Regions from separate parts of the Bacillus sp. 3255 genome, predicted to be linked through region 2. Evidence: riboswitches for the same ligand, from Rfam matches in the RefSeq annotation. Region 2 holds a riboswitch; each other region holds the start of a gene.
What was found. A riboswitch is a leader RNA that binds a small molecule or an ion and turns the genes downstream of it on or off. The one in region 2 is predicted to bind cyclic di-GMP.

Region 1 (5,910 bases), on a different contig from region 2:
TCCGCGCGTAGGCTGCGCCGCGATGAGCAGATTTGGATTCTTGTGTATTTCCCTGGCAATAATTGCTTTCTGTTGGTTGCCCCCCGATAAAGAACGGGCTTTATTGTAAATGCTCGGCGTCCGCACGTCGAACTGCTTGATCAGCGTTTCCGCATGGCGGTCAATCGCCTCGTAACTGAGGAATCCTCCCTTATTGTAAGCAGGGTGGAAGTACGTCTCCAATACCATATTCTCGCTCATGGAGAAATCAAGGACAAGCCCATGCTTATGCCGATCCTCGGGAATATGCGACAAACCTGCCTCCGAGATTTGTCTCGGCGTCATATTCGTAATGTCGCTTCCGGCGAGCAGCACTTGTCCACGATCAACCGGGCGCAACCCCGTCAACGCTTCGATCAGCTCGCTCTGTCCATTGCCGTCCACGCCGGCGATGCCCAGCACTTCCCCTGCCCGCACTTCGAAGTTAAGCTCCTTGAGCGCAGCCAGTCCCTGCTGATTCCGCACAACCAAGTTCTTGACCTGAAGAACGGGCTCTCCAACCTTGACCTCTTTCTTATCCACCTTGAAAGAGACATCCCGGCCGACCATTTTCTCGGCCAGAATTTGCGGATTCGCGGTGGCGCTAGCGATGGAATCAATCACTTTGCCCCGTCTGATAATCGTCACCGTATCTGCAATTTCCATAATTTCTTTCAGCTTATGTGTAATGAGAATGATGGATTTGCCCTCTTTCACGAGATTGCGCATAATCACCATCAATTCGCTAATTTCTTGCGGCGTCAGTACTGCTGTCGGTTCGTCAAAAATGAGAATATCGGCGCCGCGATACAGCGTTTTCAAGATTTCAACGCGCTGCTGCATGCCGACGGAAATGTCTTCGATCTTGGCTTTCGGATCCACGCGAAGCCCATACTGCTCAGAGAGCTTGCGCACTTTCTCTTGCGCAGTCTTGTAATCGACATTCAGCCCTTTTTTGGGCTCCATGCCCAAAATGATATTCTCCGTTACGGTAAACGGCTGAACTAATTTGAAATGCTGATGCACCATCCCGATGCCCAGCTCAATCGCCCGATTCGGGCTGTCAATCGCAACTTCCTTGCCTTGCACTTTAATGTGACCTTCGTCCGGCTGATACAGCCCGAACAAAATATTCATCAGCGTGGATTTACCCGCGCCGTTCTCACCAAGCAGAGCGTGAATCTCACCCTTCATCAGCTTCAGCGAGATGGCGTCATTCGCCACAATGCCCGGGAACCGCTTGGTTATGCCGTTAAGTTCAACAACAGGGACTACTTCACTCATCAGATCACCCTAGGATCAATTTTTTATTACCTTAAACTAAGAACAAGGCTAGTTAGTATAACTAGCCTTGTTTGAACATAAGCAAACCTATCGTTCGTAACCGCTATGCCTTGTATGCACCTATTATGGTTTCTCAGGAACTTTAATTTCGCCGCTGATGATTTTTGCTTTGTACTCGTCAACTTTTTTCAAGATTTCGGCGGATACGTTTTTCTTGGAAGTTTCCGGAAGACCTACGCCGTCATCTTTCAGACCCAATGTCACGACTTTGCCGCCTTGGAATTTGTTGTCGATCAGGTCCTTGGACACACGTGCAACCGCATTGTCGACACGCTTCAACATGGACGTCAATGTCACTTCGTCGCCGAATTCAAGGGACTGGTCTTTATCTACACCGATAACCCATACTTTTTTACCGGATTTCACACGGTCTTTGGCTTCGTTAAATACGCCGTTACCTGTGGAGCCTGCAGCATGGAAAATGATATCCGCGCCGTCGTTGTAGATCGTAGCTGCCGCCGCTTTCCCAAGGTCAGGCTTGTCGAATGCGCCTGTGTAGTTGATTTTGATCGTGGCACTAGGGTTAACGGCCTTCACGCCGGCAACGAAACCAGCTTCGAAGCGTTTGATAACCGGAATGTCGATACCGCCGACGAAACCGATTTTGTTGGATTTTGTCGTAAGACCGGCTACAACCCCTACGAGGTAGGAACCTTCTTGCTCGGAGAACGTAACGGATTCCACGTTAGGAGCTTCCACAACGTTATCGATGATCGCCAACTTCGCGTTCGGATTTTGCGTTGCAACCGTTTTAAGCGCATCGCCCATCAAGAAGCCGATTCCCCAAGTCAAGTTGTAGTTATCCTTCACGAATTGGTTCAAGTTCGGCACATAATCCGCGTCGCTTTTACTTTCCAGGTTTTTCACTTTTGCGCCTGTTTGTTTCTCAAGCCCTTTCAGGCCTTCCCATGCGCTTTGGTTAAAAGATTTATCGTTTACGCCGCCGATGTCAGTAACCATGCCGATTTTGAAATCTTTACCGCTGTTGTTGCTCGGTGCTGCGGATGCCGCACTGCTAGCTGCCGGAGTCGCAGAGGCCGCCGGTTGCGTTTCTTCTTTTTTGCCGCAACCCGCCAAAGCAAGCGCGGAAACCGTTACTGCCATAAGCGCCGTTGTGAGTACTTTTTTCATCAATGTTACCCCCAAAAGATAAATTTAAAATTGTACCTTGAATCCCAAATTATAGTATGGCCAGATCAAGTTCAATTATGTAATGCTTACGATAGATTGAGTGTATCATTTTGGATGATGGGAGAAAAGAAATCCACGCGTAATTAAACATAATTCGTTATGTAAAACAAGTTGACATGATCTTTTTGTAAAGCCCCACAATATAGGTTCAAAGCCCCAATTACTGATTATACAACCATCGGTTAATAAAATCTAGATGACCCATTATAAAATCTAATCGGCCATTAAACGTAGGAAATCGCGCGGGGATAAAGGGGGATTGAACAACTGTCCTTGCACTTCCGAACACCGCAAAAACTTCAAATATTCGAGCTGCTCCTCGGTTTCGACACCTTTCGCAATCAGCTTCAGTCCCAAGCGCTCAGCCATGCGCGTGATGGCGACAGCCAGCTGCTTGTTCTCGTCGTCTTCGACCAAATCCCTGATCAACGTGCTGTCCAGCTTCACACTGTCGAATGGCAAGCCTTCCATACCGCTTCGCGTTAACAGCCCCGTGCTCAAGTCATCCATGGCGATGCGCACGCCCAGCCTCTTCAGCAGAATCAGCTTCTCGCTGGCTTCCTGCACGTTGGAAGATGTGATGCTCTCCGTCAGATCCAGCTCGACCAGCCCAGGATCAATGCCCGTTTCTTGCAGCAGCTGTGCGACTTCCATCGTGAAGCCTGCATCTTTGAACTGCGAAGCCGTGATCGGCATCGTCATTCTCAAGGGCTTATGCCCAGCATCCTGCCACGCTTGCAGCTGCCTGCACGCCGTCCGAATCGCCCATGTGCCGATCGGGACCATAAGGCCCAGCTCTTCGGCCGCCTTCCTCCAGTCCACCGGCGAGGAGAGCCGCTTGCCTGCTTGGTCCCAATGCAAGATGACTTCCATCCCGATGAGCCGGCGGCTCGCGATCTCATACTGCGGCTGATACAACAGTTCGAACTGCTGGCGCTCCAACGCAGTGCGCAGCTCACTTTCCATGTGAGCTTTACTTTTTACCATGACATCGATTTCGGAGGCGTAGAATTGGAAGCGGTTGTTACCAAGACTTTTGGCTGTATACATGGCATCGTCCGCATATTGCAGAAGCTGCTCGGGCTGGGTGCCGTCCAGCGGGTACAGGGCAATGCCCATGCTAGCCGTGATGATAACCGGCTTCCCGTCCAGTATGAACGGCTCATCCAATACCGCCTGGATACGCGAGGCCACCACTCTGACATCCTCCGGCTTGGCGAAAGCTTCAAGCAATATAATAAATTCGTCCCCGCCCTGCCGGTAGACCGTATCCGAACCGCGCAGACAGCCTAGCAATCTATCGGCTGCCTGACGAATCAGACGGTCCCCATAGGCGTGACCTAAGGAATCGTTCACTTCTTTGAACCGGTCCATATCCAGGAAGACGACCGCAGCCAGCTCTTCATTGCGCTGCGCATGCAGCAAGGCCCGCTTCAACCGGTCATCGAACAACCGGCGGTTAGGCAAACCCGTCAACGTATCATGATAGGCCAAATACGCAAGCTGTTTGCTCTTCTCTTCCTCTTGCCTCTGCGTCAGCCGCAGTTGGCGGATCCATATGGCAACCAAGAGGCAGACCAAGGCTTGAACCAGCAACCACAGTAACAGCAGCGGCGTAAATCTGAAAGAAGCGGCTGCAAGCAGATTGACGGTCAGTACAAAGAAGGCCAGAATGCCCACATAGCGCTGTTCCTGCACCTGTATCCGTTCAATCCACTTCAAGAGTAAGCTTCTCATCGGGGAACCTCCATTCAATCATCAAAAAAGGCTATTCCACTTGGAATAGCCGTAGGCGCACCTGTATCGGTAAACTGCATCCTCTCGGCAGCTCAGCCGTCATCGTTGCAAGGCAACCTAAGACCTGGAGCTTTGCGTCCTTACCTTTCGGCAAGTTTGCCTTTAACCATATTCAGGTAAAAAACGGGACTATATAACTATATCACAGAGGCTTTCATTTTGGCTATTTTTACTTAAATTAGTAAATTAAATAGTTTCGGGTCCTTATTGATTTCGATGTATCCATAGTCCTTGCGGGACAAGCGCTCAATGAGCCCCTCGTAGTCATCTTTGTTTTTCAGCTCAATGCCGACCAGAGCGGGCGCATCGTCACGGTTGTTCTTCTTCGTATACTCGAACCGGGTAATATCGTCCGTAGGTCCCAGTACCTCCTCCAGAAATTCGCGCAAGGCGCCTGCACGCTGCGGGAAGTTGAGGATAAAGTAATGCTTTAGGCCTTCATAGATAAGCGAACGCTCTTTGATTTGCTGCATCCGGTCAATATCGTTATTACCGCCGCTAATGATGCAGACGACGTTCTTGCCGCGAATTTGCTCCCGGTATGCATCAAGCGCCGCAACGGGCAGCGCACCCGCCGGCTCGATCACGATCGCATTGTTATTGTACAGCTCAAGGATTGTCGTGCACTCCTTACCGGACGGAATAATCACGATGTCATCCAGCTTCTCCTTGCAGATCTCGAACGTCAGTTCACCGACTTGTTTCACGGCCGCGCCGTCCACGAATTTCTCGATGGAATTCAAGGTCACAACCTTGCCTTGCTTCAGTGCCTCCTGCATGCTGGCAGCGCCCTCCGGCTCAACGCCGATAATCTTCGTGTACGGCGAAACGCTGTCCACATAAGTTGCAACGCCTGCCACAAGCCCGCCTCCGCCGATTGTTGCAAAGATAAAGTCCGGCGTATCCGACATTTGGTTCATAATTTCGAGACCGACCGTTCCTTGCCCCGCAATCGTGCGAATATCATCGAACGGATGAATGAACACCTTGTTCTCTTTCTCACAATAGGCCTTGGCCTGCGCCGAGGAATCGTCGAAGGAGTCCCCCGTCAGAATCACCTCGACGAAAGCCCCGCCGAACAGCTTCACCTGCGAAATCTTCTGTCGGGGCGTCGTTGTCGGCATGAAAATTTTGCCTTCGATGCCGAGCTGCTTGCAGGAGTACGCCACTCCCTGCGCGTGGTTGCCCGCGCTGGCGCACACGACACCCGCCTCGCGTTCCTCAGGCGTCAAGCTTTGAATGACATTGTACGCGCCGCGAATTTTGAACGACCGGACGACCTGCATATCTTCACGTTTCAAATAAACGTTGCATTCATACAAGTTAGAGAGCAGCTCATTGCGTTGTAAAGGCGACGGTTCGATCACCTTGCTGAGCACATGATTGGCCCTAATAATTTCTTCCAAACCTACTTTTCCGGAAACAACCATTCTTCTCTTACTTCCTTTCTCTCCAAAATATGCGAATGAAAAATTTAAAGATTATTGTAGCATATCTCAGAGCGGCTGTACGAGAATATTATTGGAAAGGTTCCGCAAGCTTCATAAAAGTCTCTGTTTC
Region 2 (5,910 bases):
GAGATCAGAGGTCGTGCAGAACGAGCTTGCGCAGCCCAGCCATTTGGATCATGAAGGCATACGCATCGAGCATCTCTCCTTTGCCTATCCGGATGACGACGATGAGGTGCTGCATGACATCTCGCTTACGATCGAACCGGGCAAATCCATCGGCATTATCGGTAAAACCGGCAGCGGCAAATCAACTTTGGTGAAACTGATGCTGCGGATTTACGACCCGCCGGAGGGGACCGTTTACATCGGGGATACGGATATTCGCAACGTGACCTTGGAAAGCTTGCGCAACCAGATCGCCTATGTGCCTCAGGAAGGCTTCCTGTTCAGCACAACCATTCGCGATAATATCGCCTTCTACAAAAGGGAGCTGCCGCTGGAGCAGGTGGAGCGCGCCGCGAAGAAAGCGCAGATTTTATCCAGCATCACGTCGTTTCCCGAGAAGTTCGAAACGAAGCTGGGCGAACGCGGCGTCACGCTGTCGGGCGGACAACGCCAGAGAACGAGCTTGGCCCGAGGGATTATCAAGGATTCGCCGCTGATGATTCTGGATGATAGTGTAAGCGCTGTAGACGCCGTCACAGAGAAGCACATTATCGATACGATCCGCAAGGAGCGCTCCAACAAAACGACGATTTGGATCGCGCACCGGATATCGGCGTTAAAGCATACCGATGAAATCATCGTGCTCCATGAAGGCCGCATCGTGCAGCGCGGCACACATGAAGAGCTGATCGCCCAGGAAGGCTTGTATGCAGAGCTTCATGCGATACAGGAAGGGGGGAGCCACGATGTCGCAGAGTAAAACCGCCGGCATGAAAGAGCCGCAGCCCGCCAAAGCGTCCTTACGGGTCTTATCCGGATACGCCAAGCCGCACAAATGGACCTTCGCGGCCGTCCTCGTATGCGCGCTGATGGGAATCGCCGCAGACTTGTTCCAGCCGTACCTCGTCAAGATAGCGATCGATGATAACTTGATGATCGGCAAAAACGATTACAGAGCCCTGCTGCTCATCTGTTTATTTTATGTAGGACTTTCGATAAGCTCGCTGTTTTTCAGTTATCTGCAGAACAACCTGCTTCAATTCGCCGGCCAAAGCATTGTGGCCAAAATTCGCAAGGACCTGTTCCAACACATTTTCAAACAATCGATGTCCTATTATGACAAAACGCCAAGCGGCAGCTTGATTACGCACGTTTCGAGCGACACGGAGACGCTTAACCAGTTTTTTACGCAAGTGCTGCTCAGTCTCGTGCGCGACGGCATGACCCTGATATTCATCATCGTGCTGATGTATCATCTCGATCCGGCGTTGACGCTGTACAGTATGATCGTTATTCCGATCATTGCGCTTATCGCGATCAGCTTCCGCAGGTATATGCGCAAGACGTACCAGCTGTCCAGAACGCAGCTGTCCCAGATGGTCGCTTTCGCCGCGGAGAATTTGTCGGGCATGCATCTCATCCAGGCCTTCCATCAGGAGAAGGAGCAGATGAGCCGCTTCGAGGAGCGCAATCACAGCTATTTCCGGGCCAATTTGCGGGAAATTCGCACGAACGTTTTGTTCAACCGTTCCTTTGATATTTTGGGCAATTTGTCGGTCGCGTTCATTACGTGGATCGGCGGCATTGCCGTTTTCGATAAAACGATCGAATTTGGCGTTCTCTATGCGTTCATTACGTATATTCGGCAGTTTTTCCAGCCCATCAATAATATTACGCAGCAGTGGAATACGCTCCAATCAACGACAGTTTCGATGAACCGGATTTGGAACATTTTCGCCACGCAGCCGGAAGTCAAGGATAAGCCGGACGCGAAGCCGGTTGCCATGCAGAACGTGAAAGGCGAGATTCATTTCAGCAATGTGACCTTCGGCTATTTGAAGGAGGTGTCCGTTATCGAGAATCTGGAGCTGCGCATCGCACCCGGTGAAATGATCGGCATTGTCGGTACGACGGGCGCCGGTAAAAGCTCGCTGATTTCGCTGCTCTGCCGCTTCTACGATGTGCAGAAGGGAAGCGTCAGCATCGACGGGACGGATATCCGCGATATCCCGCAGGCTGAACTTCACAGGATCGTAGGCCTTGTGCAGCAGGAACCGTATTTGTACGCCGGCAGCATTCTGGACAATGTGCGGATGTTCGATGAAACCATCCCTCGGGAAGCGGTGATTGAGGCTTGCCGGTTGGTCGGCGCCGATGCGCTGATCGCCAGGCTGAAGGATGGCTATGACACGCGGATCTCCGAACGGGGAAGCGGCTTGTCGGCCGGCGAGCGGCAGCTCATTTCGTTCGCGCGCATTATCGTGTTCCAGCCCAAAATTTTGATTCTCGACGAAGCGACGGCGAATCTGGATTCGCAAACGGAGCAGCTTATCCAAGCTGCGCTGCAGGTTGTCGCAGAGGGGCGGACGACACTGGTTATCGCTCACCGCATCTCGACGATCATTCATGCCAACCGCATTCTGGTCATGAGCCACGGACATATCGTGGAAGAAGGGAACCATGCGGAGCTGTTGGCGCAGCACGGGTACTACGAGCAGCTGTACCTGCACTCGCAGGGCAGCGCGGAGACCGCTCAAACGATATCATAGGCATCAGGATAAGCTTAGTTATGACTCATAATTAGAGTCGTAGCTAAGCTTTTTTTTCTATTATTCTACCTTCGGTCAAGTAAATGTAAGCGAACCAATATAAAGAGAGAAAATAAGGTTTCTAAACAAAAGTGGTAAATTATGTTGTTTAATTTGGACTAATGTACTATACTGATGTATAAAATTGTAAACATTATGTCGACGGATGTCGAAAGGAGTTGTAGTTTTTCAAACAGCATACTGGCAAACCTATTGAAAAATAGGGACGCAAAACTAGAGGGACTACATCCAACAAGGATATGTCAGCCAGTTGCAGCTCTGCGATTGGTGAAGTTATTGGCATTGTTGCCAGGGTTCACTTTTTTTTTGTGTGCGTATTTATGCTTGGCCAATCTAGCGAATCTAGCGATAGGAGTAGAGATAATGAGAGAGAGAAGACCTGCGAATATGCAGCATTTGTTCCCAAGTGAGAATGGGAATCCGCAAACGCGTCAAATGGTGCTTCAGCTGATGGAACAAATCCTGACGGGCGTCGACGCCTTGAAAAACCCGAATGGCGTTAACCTCAAAGGAGAAAAGGACCGGTCGGGGAATTTCTACAGCAACCTGATTCGGAACAGCGCGATTCCGGGAGACAGCGTTCCCCTGGAGGAAGTGAACGCAGAGCTGTTGAAGCTGCTGCACGCCCATCCCTACCATACCAAATATTTTCTGACCAACATTCTACCGATGGCCTCCATCCCCGGTATTCTGGGCATGATGGCGGCGTTCATGGTGAATGGCAACAACTTGTGGGATGTATACGGACCGGCGGGCGCGGAAGCGGAAGTTCGCGTCATCAGTATGATGTCGAAGCTCATCGGCTACGATCCGCTTACCAGCGGCGGCTATACGACATGGGGCGGGCAGGGCGCCGTCTTCTCAGGGCTGCGCATCGCGATTGCGAAAGTAGCGCCGAATGCCTTGCAGCAAGGCGTCCCCGGCAATCTCTACGCGTTCTGCTCCGAAGCGGCGCATTACTCCTTGTTCAAGTCCATGGAAGCATCGGGGATCGGAAGCGACCACTTGATTCGCGTTCGCACGAATCCGGATAGCTCCATGGATGTCGGCGATTTGCGGCTCAAGATGGAAGAAGTGGTCGCAGGCGGCGGCATTCCCGTCTATATTGTTGCGACCACAGGCACGACGGATGCTATGGGAATCGACGATTTGTCCGCAATTTATGCGGTTAGCGATGCCATTGCGAAGCAGCATGATTTGCCAAGAGCGCACATTCATGCGGATTCCGCTCTAGGCGGGTTCTTCGCCTTCTTCAACGATTACGACTTCGAGTTGAATCCGCTCGATCTGAAGCAGGAGGTTCTGCATGCGCTGCTTCAGATTCATGGCAGAATGAAGCATTTGCATATGGCGGATTCCCTATGCTTCGATTTTCAGAAGCTGGGTCAAACTCCTTACGTCACCAGCTTGTTTCTGGTGCGGGAGGCCGGCGATTTGCGGTTGATGGATCTGCATCCTGACGAAACGCCGTATGTCGGACACCGGGGTTATGGGCAATACCACACGGGGTATACGTTGGAATGTTCCCGTATGGGCAGCTCCATCAGCATCTACAGTGCACTCTTGGCTTTTGGCATTCAGGGCTATCAGCGCCTTCTGGCGCAGTTCGTTGAGGTGAATCTCGCTTTTCGTGAGGCGATTCGCGAGGCAATCCCGCAGGCTGTCATCGTGAATGAAGACAATCCCGGCATCATTACACTGCTGCGCATTTATCCGGAAGGCGTCTCCAGGTTTCAGGACGAGCTTGGCGGTACATGCACGCTGCAGGAGGTAGAGCGAAACAACCGATTTAACGAATTGTGGTTCGAGCTGCTGGGCGAACGGCGGGACCAAATTTTCTTCGGCGATACGAAGAAGCACCTGCTTGTTCCAACTTCCGATCACAGTTCTGTGGCGCTCTATGCCTCCAAACTATTCATCATCTCCCCCTATACGGAAGTGCAGCATGTGGACGAAATCGTCCGTTATTTGAAAGAAACGATCGATCAGACGTATCGCCAATACGCCGGTGAAGCAGCGATGAGCAGGAGGTAATAATGAATGTTAGGGATTAAGTCATATTTTAAAAAAGCGGTGAACGGATTCCGTTCCCGTCTCGCGGTGAAGATGACCGCCAGCATCGTATTGCTGCTCTTATTGGTCAGCGGCATCTTTTCTTTATCCGGCTACTGGATCTCCACCAAGTTATCCGCGAAGCTGGAGGATCAGTTCGTACTGCGGTTAATGACGAATATTCAGAACGTGACGAACTACCTCGCTGTCATTCCGGACCGCCCCGAGCAGATTACGGATACGAAACACCAAGCTTATGAGCGAATCAAAAAACAATTCGAGGCGTTCAAGAAGGAAGATTCGCTGGAGAACGTCTATGTGTTGATGAAGAAAGACAACAAAGAACAGATCATTGTGCTAACCGGCGTAGAGGACGATTACGGCACCGATTATCCGTTCACGCCTGAGATGAACGAAGCCGTCAAGCAGGATAAGCCGGTGATCAGTTCCATTTATACAGATGAGTACGGCATTCATAAATCCATATTCGCACCGCTCCGCAACCAAAACGGTGAAAACATCGGCATCGTCGGCATCGATCTCGACGCAACGGTCATCCCGCAGACGAAGCAGGAGTTGGTCTGGACGATGATCATGATAACGCTGCTTATTCTTCTGCTAGGCAGTTTGATCGCCTACTTCATCAGCAGAAGCGTAACGAGGCCGGTTGTGCGTCTGATGCATATGACGGAGAAGGTGGCGGCAGGCGATTTATCCGAGCGGGTGCATATCCAGCGGGAGGATGAGATCGGCAAGCTGGCCGGGGCGTTCAATGTCATGCGGGAGAATCTGGACATTCTGATCCGCCAAATGTTCACCTCCGCCAATATGATCACACAGACCAGCGAGCAATTGTATCACTCGGCGGACGAGTCGAGCTCGAGTGCCGGCGTCGTCGCCGTCTCGATGAACAATATGTACGGCGGTGTCGCGGAAGTCGTTTCGTCGATAACGGACAGCACGACATCCATCTTCGAAATCAATGGGGAGCTGACGGAAGTGACGTCGGAGGTCAAACAAATGCAGCTCATGGCCCACCAAGTCGGGGCGCAGTCGGTTGACGGCCAGCAGCTTGTGGAGAAAACGCTGCATCAAATGAACGTGATTCAGAAGGAAATGAAGCAATCCGAAGAAGCGGCTCAGCAATTAGGCAATCGCTCCAAAGAGATCGGCGAAATCATACATATCATTACCGAAATTGCGCAGCAGA
Region 3 (5,910 bases), on a different contig from region 2:
TCAATGCGGTTCCCTACTCGAATCGCCCTGCAGTAACCGACGAGCGGTTCCCAAGGCGAGCCCGTATATACTCTTGTGCGTGTCATACTTCCTACTTCCCCCTTCTAGACAAAGTCGGCTAACTTCTCGCGTAAGCTTTGCGACACCGGCAGGAGAGGCAGCCGAAGCGCCGCGGATTCGATGACGCCTTGTTGTTCGAGCAGCCATTTCAGCGGAGCCGGATTGGGCTCTTGGAAAAGCAGCCGAACGAGCGGTCGCAATTGTTCAAATAGTTGGCGGCTCTCCTCATACTCACCGGATACAAAATGACGGTACAAGGAGACAAACCGCTCCGTCTCAACGTTGGCGGATGCGCTCATCGCGCCTTTGGCTCCGGATTGCAGCGCAGGATACAGCAGCGAGTCTTCCCCGCAAAGTACAGGTTTGGATCCCAGTCGGGTAAGCTCGGTTACCAAATGTGTGTTAGGCGTGCTGTCTTTCATCCCAATGACGCCGTCAAGCTCCAAGATCGCTCGAACCGTATCCAGCTCCAAGGTTATTCCAGTCCGATGCGGGACCTCATACAGAATAACCGGCACCCCCACACTAGCAACCTGGCGAAAATGCTCGATGACCCCCTGCTGGCTCGGCTTGTTGTAATACGGCACAACCACCAAAGCAGCATCTGCTCCCAGCTTGCCGGCCGCTTCGGTCTTCCGCACCGTCCCGCGCGTCTCATTCGTCCCCGTACCTACGACGAGCGGCACCTGCACATGTGCAGCTTCTCTGGCTGCCTGGGCAGAAGCGAACAGGATTCCTAATTCTTCATTGGATATTGTCGGCGATTCCCCAGTCGTGCCATTCACCACAATTCCATTAACTTCATCTTGAAACAATTGATAGGCATGATTATAAAAGGAAGCGGCATCCACCTCTTCATCCTCATCAAATGGTGTAATAATCGGAACATATATCCCTTGCAAATCTTGCTCTTTTAGCATATGCGCCCACTCCCCGTTAAAAATATGATGTAAACATACTTTAGCATGGAACATCACATCACAGTTAGCTATAATAAATGATAAGTCTCATCAAAAATTTTGATAATGAACGGAGGGGCTCCGGTGGATCTAACCTATTTCCGAACGTTTCGAGAGGTCGCCCGAAGAAAGAGCTTCACCAAAGCCGGCGAAGAACTGGGCTATGCACAATCCAGCGTAACGATGCAGATCCAGAAGCTGGAGCGAGAGTATGGCGTTCCGCTCTTCGAGCGGTATGGGCGCCAGCTGCGGCTGACGGCACCGGGTGAAACGCTGCTGAGGCTTGCTTCCCAAATGCTTGATTTGTACGATCAATCTCATGAAATGCTGACAAGCCAAGCGGCCGGAACATTGACAATCGGGACGATCAATTCGCTCGCAGCATACTTCCTGCCCCCTTTTCTGCAAGCTTTGAAACAAAAGTATCCCCACCTCAACATCCAGCTCTACCCAGATACGGAGTCGTCTCTCATCTCGAAAGTCAAAGAAGGCGATTACGATATCGGGCTGCTCCTTGACCGCTATCCCGCCGATCCCCTGCTGACCTGTACGAAAATCCGCGAGGAACCGCTGGTCCTCGTTGCACCCACGCAGCATCCTTTCACCCAACTGGACCAAGTCCGCTTAAGTGACCTTCAGCAAACGGAATTTATCGTTACGGAAGAAAGCTGTATTTACCGGGGGATGTTCGAGAAGCTGCTCAAAGAGCACGGCGTGCCGCTGCACATCGGTTTCGAGCTCGGCAACCTGGAAACGATCAAGCATTGCGTGATGAACGGTCTAGGTCTCGCGCTGCTGCCGAGAATTGCCGTGCAAACCGAGCTGGAGCTGGGCAAGCTGGCTTCGCTCTCTTTTACGCATGAGCAATTGTCACTAGACATTCAGCTGCTGCTCCATCCCAAGAAATGGATGTCCCAGCCGTTACAGGCATTTATCGGCTTACTGACGGCAGGGCGTGTCTGAGATTCAGCGGCTCAAGGACAGCGTGAATAGAGCGCCGCGCTGAGGTGAGCCTAGCAGCGGGAGGCAAGAAAAGCGTTAGGCTTCCGCTGAAAAATAGTTCCCCTTTATACGTGTGTTCCCCTTTCCGAAGCTAACATTAGCGGGATGAATTGGCAGTATCACGGAGAGGGTTGGTGCTGGTTGGTGGTGGTTGGTGGTATATGATGCTACTTGGCGCTAATTGATACTAAATGGTGATAATTGTGCTAACCAGATGCTACTAATTGGAGCTACTTGTGCTACTTGATGCTAGACGGAACGCTATTGAAACTAGTCGGTATTAGCCGGAGCTGCTTACAATCACACTCGGAACACGATATGCATCCTCCATCTCGCCATTTCCTCATTCGAATGGCTACAACACCGTTGGCAACCGACCTGAGTGATGCAGTGCCGGCTAGGCGATACTTTCTCCTATAAGTGGAAGTGTAACTGGAATTTCTCCTGTTAATTATCATCAAAAACGCTGGCCTGATGGACAAGCATAGATTTTAAAGGGAGTAAATCCCTTTATTCCAGCATTCCGCTTTCAAAAGATGAAATTAACGGGATAATTTCCAGTTAAGCTCGTCTGAGATGGCGGGTCATCGGCGGGTAGTTATTGACTCGTGGTTGCTTCGTTGTTATTTCGTTATTATTTCGTTGTTTGCCGGCGTAGGGTTTTCGTCATATCGTAGACGAGTAGCCATCGGCCCGCCGGAGGATCGCCAGCGGTCCGTAGGCCGTTTGTTGCATCGTCATGGTTAACCGTGCAGCGGCGAGGCGGCATGTTTAACCACCCCGGAGGGTATTTGCCGGAGCTAGCCGGCAGCCGGCATAAGCACCGCTATGAACCAACCGGTGCACAGCTTGCTTGCGCAGCTGCGCCAAGACGCTGCTGCACAAATAAAAGAAGCCCTCCTTCTCGTAAAGGTAGGGCTTCTTTCTTTTCAACCATCTATATGCGGATGTCGATGTTGCCACCCAAATGCGGCGCCGCTGAAGCGGTAACCAGCTGCTGGGACTTGGTAAAATCCTGTACCATCGTACTGACTGCTGCAGTCTGCATATCGTTCATTTTGCTAAGCAGTTGGATGCCAACAGCTTGCTTCAAGGCATCTCCGCCGCTAATCGCGTTGAAGACGCTGCTGCTGATATTCATTCGCGTGCTCCTCCCCTCATCGTTCGGTAGCTGGCTGGCATACGGCCGAAGCCGGTTAGCCCCTGTAGCTTTGCGTCTGCCGCTTTCGCGCCATTTGCCGGTTCGCAGATGTTAGGTTTGCACCTGGCACAATACCAGTATAGGCTCATACCGCACGATTCGTCAATCTTCGACTACACCAACGAATCGACTGCTCAGTCCTATACGCCGTACTCGGCCGGATTCGCTCTCCAGGAACGAAGCAAGGCCATATCCGCTTCCTGAATAGCCCCCTTCTCCAGCGCCACTTCCAGCAATGTGGAGTAGTTCGAGAGGGTGTGCAGCGGCATGTCCGCCGCTTGAAACGCATCCGTTGCTTTATCCAGCTGATAAGAGAAAATCGCAAGTACGCCAAGCGCAGCGGCGCCGGCTTCTTTGACAGCAAGGGCTGCTTTCAAAGAGCTGCCGCCTGTCGAGATCAGATCTTCGATCACGATAACCTTCTGACCCGGCTTCACAGAGCCTTCGATCAGATTTTCTTTACCGTGGCCTTTCGCTTTGTCGCGAATGTAGATCATCGGCAGACCCAGCTTCTGAGCCACCCAAGCCGCATGAGGAATGCCTGCCGTTGCCGTGCCGGCAACGACTTCAGCATCCGGGAATTTCTCTTGAATCAGGCTGACGAAACCGTCGGCAATCGCCTCGCGGATCGCAGGGTGCGACATCGTCAGACGGTTATCGCAGTAGATCGGAGATTTCAAGCCCGATGTCCAAGTAAAAGGCTGCTGCGGTCTTAACGCAACCGCACCGATATCTAAAAGTGAAGCTGCCACATGCTTCGCAATCGTTTCAAGCTGTTGACTCATGAGACTTCCACCGTTCCTTCCTTTGATAGGTGCTACAAGACGCTACAAGACGGAATCGATAATCGATTCCAACGCCGCTCTAGGATCTGCCGCGCCTGTGATCGGTCTCCCGATCACGACGTAGTCCGTGCCCTGCGCGAACGCCTCGGGAGGCGTCATGATGCGCGACTGGTCGCCTACATCCGCTCCCGCAGGACGGATGCCCGGCGTCACGGTGACGAATGCGCCGCCGCACGCCGCCTTGATCGCCGTCACCTCAAGCGGTGACGCGACGACGCCTTGCAGCCCCGCGGCTTGCGCCAGGCGGGCATAGCGAAGGACGGCCTGCTCGACCGTTCCGGTCAGGCCGATCTCTTCGTTCAGCACCTGCTGCGACGTGCTGGTCAGCTGTGTCACGCCGATAACGATCGGGCGTTCGGCGCCCGAGGCAAGCCCCTTGTCCACACCTTCCAAGGCGGCAGCCATCATGTCCTGGCCACCGGCGGCATGGACATTGAACAGATCCACACCGAGGCGCGTGACGCTCTCCGCCCCGCCCTTGACCGTGTTCGGGATGTCATGCATCTTCACGTCCAGGAACACCTTATAGCCGCGCTCTTTCAGGGAGGAGACGAAGCCGGGACCTGCAGCATAGAACAGCTGCATGCCCACCTTCACGTAGCAAGGAATGCCCTCGAGCTGCTTGAGCAGCCCTTCGGCGCTTGCCGCATTCGCATAGTCCAGCGCGACCATGATACGGCCGGCGACATCCGTACGCGTTAATACTGTCAAGTCCGTCACCTCTTCCTTAGACATGTACTGGCATTGCACGGGAGGAGAAGTTGATCGCTTCGAGCATATTCACAAGCGCTCTTACCGTATCAAGCGATGTCATACATACCACACCGTTTTCCACCGCTTCACGGCGAATACGGAAGCCGTCGCGTTCAGGCGTTTTGCCTTTAGTCAATGTGTTCACGACGAACTGGGCTTCTCCGCTGCGGATCAGATCCAGAATGTTCGGCGAACCTTCGCTCAGCTTGTGCACCGTGGTTACCGGCAGGCCAGCTTCTTGAATCGCTGTCGCCGTACCGCCCGTTGCGATAATTTTGTATCCAAGACGGTAGAAGCCTTTGAGAATCTCAATCGCTTCTTCTTTATCTTTGTCAGCCACAGTCACGACGACGGAACCTGCAGCAGGAATTTTCATGCCTGCACCGATCAAACCTTTGTAGAGCGCCTTGGCGAAATTCGTATCGCGGCCCATAACCTCGCCCGTCGACTTCATTTCCGGTCCAAGCGTCGTATCGACGCGGCGCAGCTTCGCGAAGGAGAATACCGGCACTTTCACCGACACATAGCTGTCTTCCGGCCATAGACCGCTTTGGTAGCCCATGTCGGCAAGCTTTTGCCCCATAATGACGCGAGTCGCCACATTCGCCATCGGAATGTTCGTAACTTTGCTCAAGAACGGCACTGTACGGGAAGAACGCGGGTTAACCTCGATCACGTACACTTGATCGTTATGAATAACGAACTGAATGTTGACCAAGCCCACAACGTTCAGTTCAAGACCGATTTTCGTTGTGATTTCAACGATTTGCGCTTTGATCGCATCGGAGATCGATTGCGGCGGGTAGACGGCGATGGAGTCGCCGGAGTGAACCCCTGCACGCTCAACGTGCTCCATGATGCCCGGAATCAGCACGGTTTCTTTGTCACAGATCGCGTCAACCTCTACCTCTTTGCCCAGCATGTAACGGTCAATGAGGACCGGATGCTCCGGGTTGATTTTGACCGCATACTCCATGTAGCTAAGCAGTTCTTGGTCGGAGTAGACGATTTCCATTGCGCGTCCGCCAAGGACGTACGATGGACGAACGATAACCGGATAGCCGAATTTGGCCGCTGTTCCGACAGCATC
Region 4 (5,910 bases), on a different contig from region 2:
ATTCGGGAGAATTGCTGGCGAATATGGACGTTGCGATCGCCGCCGGGCGAATCGCCTATATCGGAAACGCCGATCATACGATTGGCGAGCAAACCGTTATGATCGATGCCGGCGGCAAGTACATCGTTCCCGGCTTTTTGGACGGACATATGCATGTCGAAAGCACGATGCTCTCGGTAACCGAGTTCGCCAAAGCGGCGCTCGCCAAGGGAACGACGGGCATCTTCATGGATCCGCATGAGATTGCCAATGTGTGCGGGGTAGAAGGAGTGCGGTTGATGCATGAAGAGGGGCAGGGACTTCCGCTTAAGGTGTTTACGACCTTCCCGTCCTGCGTACCCGCTACAACGGACTTGGAGGATGCCGGAGCAAGCTTGGGTGTAGCGGATATTGAGGCGGGTCTGAAATGGGATCAAGTCGTCGGACTTGGCGAAGTGATGAATTTCCCGGGTGTCGTGTACGGCGATCCCACCATGTGCGGAGAAATCGAGGCCACCATCCTTAGCGGCAAGACGGTCACGGGACATTTCCCCAGCGAGGATGACCGCATGCTGCAAGCCTATATCGCTTCGGGCGTGACTTCCGATCATGAAACGGTCACGCGGGAGCAAGGGCTGCATAAGGTGCGCATGGGCATGCATCTGATGATCCGCGAAGGCTCGGCATGGCATGATGTCAAGGAAGTCATCAAAGTCGTCACCGAGGATAAGGTGAACACCTCCAATATCTCGCTGGTGACGGATGATGTAAGCCCGCAGACACTTGTGGAGCAGGGTCATCTCAACCACGTCGTGCGCCGCGCGATCGAGGAGGGTGTCGACCCGGTGACCGCGATCCAAATGGTAACGATCAATGTGGCGCGCTATTTCAATCTGGAGAAGGATTTAGGCAGTATTACGCCGGGCAAATGTGCGGACATTGTGCTGTTGGATGATCTGTACAAGGTTGAACCGGCTGTAGTGATAACGGATGGGACCGTCATCTATGAGAACGGCCGGCTTGCAGCCGAGTTCCCTGTCTACACATATCCGGAGCAAATTCTCCATTCAATGCATGTGAAGCGTGCGCTGGCAGCGGAGGATTTCCGCCTTGCGAGCCGGTATCAAGGGGAGCGGACGCGAGTCCATGTTATCGGGGCTATCGAGAATAGTGCCCGCACGGCGAAAATGACGGCTTCGCTAAAGGTTGAACAAGGCATTATCCAGCCGGACCCCGGCCAAGATATCATTCGGCTTGCCTGTATAGAGCGGCACCGCGGGACAGGTCAGCTTGCGCTTGGCTTCGCGCATGGCTTCGGGCTGAAGTCGGGTGCGGTCGCTTCAACGGTGGCTCATGACAGCCATAACTTAATCGTGATGGGTGTGGATGAGAACGATATGGCTTTCGCAGCCAATGAACTTGTGAGAATCGGGGGCGGTATGATCGTCGTCGAAGACGGCAAGGTGCTGGCTCAAGTACCGATGGCGATCGCAGGCCTGATGTCTGATAAATCGTTACAAGAGGTTGTGCAAGAAGTCGCCGAGCTGGAATTGGCCTGGAAGCAGCTGGGTTGTCCGCTCCATGCTCCGTTCATGACGTTCTCGCTGATTGCACTGCCGGTTATCCCGGAAATTCGCATAACGAACCGCGGCATCGCAGATGTTACACAGTTTGCGCTGATTGAAACGGAAATAGGGGAATGACCGAAGAGGCCGAACCCGGAATTATACCACAAGTTAAGTCTGATAAATAAAAATTATGCAATTCTTATCGGAATTTTATTGAATTCGACACCATGCAACAATTATTGCTATGTACAGTTAATTTTTTTGCGAACTATAATAAGAACAGACTGTATGAAGACGGAAACAATTAGATACTACCAGATTGATAAAGGCAAATCATTGGAAACAATGAGACGCAAAGCCGTGGCCTAAGGCATACCATTTCACTGTATGCTATGGTTGACAGGTTACCGGGTAGGGAGGGACCATCCTGTATTCGGGGTGGTCTTTTCTTTATTAACCATTGGATAATCCATCCAGGGGGGCTTTTGTTTGAAAGAGCTTATGCAGCACGAAGTCATAACCGACGCTTCCATGCTGCTTGATTTCTTTATCGCCATCCCGATCCTGCTCGTCATTATCGGCTTGATATTGTCCCGTCTGCACGCGGTGAATGCCTGGATTCCGATGATTCATACGCTTTCGCTAACCATGTGCAGCATGTCGATCATCGCCGGAGGCAAGGGGATATTTGAGTATCATTTTTCAATTTTCATGGTCCTGGCCATTCTTATTGCCGTTCAACATCTCGCGCGATTCGTGTTATTTCCTGAACTGGTGTATGGCTCTGGGAAGTACGCTTTCTCGATGGTAGCGATTCACTTGATTTTCGTCATCTTGTTTATTGGGGCCTTGATCTATCAAATTATGGCCAACCGAAAAGCTGCGGCGCTATTCGAAGATCAGCAGAATCTGAAGCTTCAGCAAACCGTGAGGTCGATTGTAGAGAGTCTCTCGCACACAATATCCGTCCTCTCGGTACAATTAGCCGACAATGTGAAACATGTAAGTTAACGAACCGACGAACAGGATCAGGTCATGTCATTCACCGAACATCGAAGCCGGCCGACAAACTCGAGGGGCATAGTGATCAATTGAATGAGATCGTGCATACGGCGAAGATCACATTCTCCTTACAGTAATAACGAAATGAGGCTTGTCTATGCATCATACGATTACGGAAAGCTATAATGTCGTCCTTTTTTCTCCTCTCGTTCAGCATAGCGCTGCTCGCCTCCTTCACGGCGTTGAACCTCGCGCGCAAAGTTTTGTCTACCGACGGATGGCAGCGGACAAGCTGGTTGATCTGCAGTGCGGGCGTTATGGGTGTGGGTATATGGTCGATGCACTTCATCGCCATGCTGGCGTATCAATTGCCTGCTGGGGTGACCTACGATATCCGGATCGTAAGCGCCTCTATTGCAGTGGCGATCGCGGGTACGCTCATCGGATTTGCCGTGACGTTCCTGGGCACATATTCCCGCGCCAGGCTTATCATCGGCGGGACTTCGATGGGGCTGGCGATCAGCGGGATGCATTATATCGGCATGGCCGCTTTGCAGCAGATCAGCATAAGCTATCATCCGCTGCAGCTCGCTTTGTCAATTCTCATCGCCGTATGGGCGGCTGTAACTTCGCTGCATGCCTTATTCAAGAGGAGCCAGAACATTGCGTTCAGCGGCTTCATTATGGCGGTCGCCATTACCGGGATGCACTATATGGGGATGTCTGCAGCTGTCATGACATTCCCGGAAGGCTATCATTCCGGCGGCGCGCACGGAACCAGCATGGATTTCTTTGTAGTGGCCATGTACGTAGCCTTCGGTACGATTCTGATTTTCGCGGTGAGCTTCATCAGCTCCTTGTCGGCCGATCGGCGGTTGGCGGAGCAGATTGCGCTCAAGGCATCGATTCTGGAGTCGGCGATTGACGGTATCCTCATGTTCAAATCGCAAGGCCGGATCATTGAATTTAATCCCGCGGCGGAAGCTATTTTCGGGTATACGCGCAGCGAGGCGATTCATCGTACGATTTTCGATTTGCTCTTTCTAATTGACCAAGACGGGGAGGAAGCCGCTTCTCTATACAGGCAGCTGACCCAGCTGGCCGAGACGATCATCGGCAAACGCTTTGAAGTGACGGCTTACCGGGCCGACAGGACTCCGTTTCCAGTAGAGATTATTATAACGAGCCTCGTTAATGAGGGGGAAATGATATACACGGCCTACTTGCGCGATCTGACCGAAAGGAAAAAGTCCGAGGAGCTCATTCAGCGGCTGGCTTATTATGATCATTTGACGGGACTTCCGAACCGCAATCAGTTTAATCAGCTCATCGAAGCCGGCTTGGAGCAAGCCAGAAGTCAACATCGGAGCTTGGCCGTGCTGTTCCTGGATATTTACAGGTTCAAAGGGATCAACGATTCCTTGGGCCATCAGACTGGCGACCAGGTTCTGCAGCAGTTTTCGGCTCTGATTGCCAATGGCCTGCCGGCCGGAGGGTCCGCTTCCAGGCTTAGCGGGGATGAATTTGTCATTTTACTGCCTGTGGGACCGACGGGAGAGATGGAGGCTGTGACCAAGCAAGTCCAACAAATCGTGGGTCGGCTGGAAGCTCCCATGCGGATCGGCAGCGGCGAGAACTTCGTATCGACGAATATCGGCATCTCCTTGTACCCGTCTGACGGGGAATCGCCGGAGCAGCTGCTGCGCAGCGCTGACTATGCCATGTACGCGGCTAAGGAGCAGGGGCGGAACAATTACCAATTTTTCAATCAGGATATTAAGCAAAGATTATCTCAATCCGCCGAGATCGTACGGCAGCTAAGCCAAGCCTTCGTGGGACAGGAGTTCAGCCTCGTGTATCAGCCGAAGTTCGATCTCCGTACGGGCGATATTGCGGGTATAGAAGCACTATTAAGGTGGGACAACAAGCTGCTGGGCCGCGTTTCACCGCTGCAGTTCATTCCTGTGGCGGAGGAGTCCCGGCAAATCAACGAAATTGGTGGTTGGGTGCTGCAGACCGCCGTTCGGCAATTGAAAATCTGGCATAACGCTGGCTTGGAGCGTATTCCGATTGCGGTCAACCTATCATCGATTCAGCTGGAACAGGATCACTTCGTTGGGACCGTGCACGATGTTTTGCGGCGAAGCGGGCTGGAGCCTCATTACCTGGAGCTCGAAATCAAAGAGAATCAGGGCTTCGATTCTGAAGGCATGCTGGAGAAGCTTGAGGCGCTTGCCGGGATGGGGGTGAGGCTGTCAATCGACGATTTCGGCACAGGTCACGCTTCCATCCGTTATTTGCGCAAATTGCCGTTTCATGCCATCAAGATTGACAAATCGTTCATACATCGACTCACCGATCCGGAGCCTGATCCTTCTTTCCTTGAGGCGGCGATCGCGGTTGCCGGTAATTTGAAGCTGGAAGCGGTAGCTGAAGGTGTGGAGTCGGACGAGCAATTGGCGTATTTGAAAAAGCACGGGTGCCGGTATGCCCAAGGTTATTGGCTTGCTGTTCCCGTACCTGCCGATCAGTTCGAGCGGCTTTATATGTCACGCGCCTGCAGGGCCGGGGAGCAGGATGTTTTTATTACGCCGGCTTGAGCGTGCGTGATGGCGGGGGAAGCGCAAGGGGCTGTATTTTATTGTCGTCCGCAGGTCTGCTACAATAGATGAGAAAGCTTGGGCATTTCTCGCTAGGGGGCGAACGGTTTGACCAAATATAAGATCGACGACGTCGCCAAAGAGGTTGGGTTGACGAAGCGGACGATTCGTTATTATGAAGAGCTTGGCTTGCTTGAAGCACCTGAACGGAGCGAAGGCGGGACCCGTCTATATGCCCGCGAGCACATTGAACAATTGAAGCAAATTGTGAACGCCCGCGATGTGTTGGGCTTCTCGCTCCAAGAGATTCAGGAGTTCGTGGCCATAAGCAGGAAGCTTAACGCGCACCGCCAGGGCTATTTGCAAACGGAAGACAAAGAACTGAAAAGACAGGAGCTGCTGGAGATGCGGCAAATCGTCCAGAACCAGCTTGAGCTCATGGATCAGAAGCTTGCCAAAATTGCGGAATTTCGCAAGACCACGGAGCTTCGCTACCAGCGTTTGCAGGCTGTGCTGGATAGTTTGGCAGATTAAAGAAAACCGTCAGTGGGCTTCCCTGACGGTTTTCTTTAGTTGAACCGAAGCGCCGCCTCGGTTCTAACGGACACAGAGGCCGCTATTGCCGGGCGAATCGGCTTGTTCGGAATCTAATGGACACAGATGAGCTTATTTGCCGGTTTTGGAGCAAAATCGTGCTCCAAACGGCCAAATAGCGTCACCGGTGTCCGTTAGATTCTCGATTCGGCGATAATTCGCCGAAT

Region 1: linked by a shared signal. The riboswitch ahead of J2X61_RS32050 (putative bifunctional diguanylate cyclase/phosphodiesterase) and the one ahead of J2X61_RS21895 (pyridoxal phosphate-dependent decarboxylase family protein) in region 2 are both predicted to bind cyclic di-GMP.
Region 3: linked by a shared signal. The riboswitch ahead of J2X61_RS09610 (putative motility protein) and the one ahead of J2X61_RS21895 (pyridoxal phosphate-dependent decarboxylase family protein) in region 2 are both predicted to bind cyclic di-GMP.
Region 4: linked by a shared signal. The riboswitch ahead of J2X61_RS02160 (hypothetical protein) and the one ahead of J2X61_RS21895 (pyridoxal phosphate-dependent decarboxylase family protein) in region 2 are both predicted to bind cyclic di-GMP.

What each region holds. Positions count from the first base shown of each region.
Region 1 is NZ_JAVDUS010000027.1:40,007-45,916, reverse strand. It holds gene J2X61_RS32060 (ABC transporter ATP-binding protein) at 1-1,302, opposite strand, end outside; gene J2X61_RS32055 (BMP family lipoprotein) at 1,426-2,493, opposite strand; gene J2X61_RS32050 (putative bifunctional diguanylate cyclase/phosphodiesterase) at 2,767-4,290, opposite strand; cyclic di-GMP riboswitch class I at 4,374-4,461, opposite strand; gene ilvA (threonine ammonia-lyase IlvA) at 4,524-5,780, opposite strand.
Region 2 is NZ_JAVDUS010000015.1:115,054-120,963, forward strand. It holds gene J2X61_RS21885 (ABC transporter ATP-binding protein) at 1-799, shown strand, start outside; gene J2X61_RS21890 (ABC transporter ATP-binding protein) at 786-2,588, shown strand; cyclic di-GMP riboswitch class I at 2,821-2,906, shown strand; gene J2X61_RS21895 (pyridoxal phosphate-dependent decarboxylase family protein) at 3,012-4,682, shown strand; gene J2X61_RS21900 (methyl-accepting chemotaxis protein) at 4,689-5,910, shown strand, end outside.
Region 3 is NZ_JAVDUS010000005.1:192,245-198,154, reverse strand. It holds gene J2X61_RS09625 (RidA family protein) at 1-86, opposite strand, end outside; gene dapA (4-hydroxy-tetrahydrodipicolinate synthase) at 105-980, opposite strand; gene J2X61_RS09615 (LysR family transcriptional regulator) at 1,104-1,982, shown strand; gene J2X61_RS09610 (putative motility protein) at 2,959-3,162, opposite strand; cyclic di-GMP riboswitch class I at 3,185-3,271, opposite strand; gene pyrE (orotate phosphoribosyltransferase) at 3,363-4,007, opposite strand; gene pyrF (orotidine-5'-phosphate decarboxylase) at 4,050-4,739, opposite strand; gene carB (carbamoyl-phosphate synthase large subunit) at 4,795-5,910, opposite strand, start outside.
Region 4 is NZ_JAVDUS010000001.1:512,104-518,013, reverse strand. It holds gene ade (adenine deaminase) at 1-1,682, shown strand, start outside; cyclic di-GMP riboswitch class I at 1,865-1,959, shown strand; gene J2X61_RS02160 (hypothetical protein) at 2,037-2,558, shown strand; gene J2X61_RS02155 (bifunctional diguanylate cyclase/phosphodiesterase) at 2,792-5,149, shown strand; gene J2X61_RS02150 (MerR family transcriptional regulator) at 5,258-5,683, shown strand; gene J2X61_RS02145 (hypothetical protein) at 5,816-5,910, opposite strand, start outside.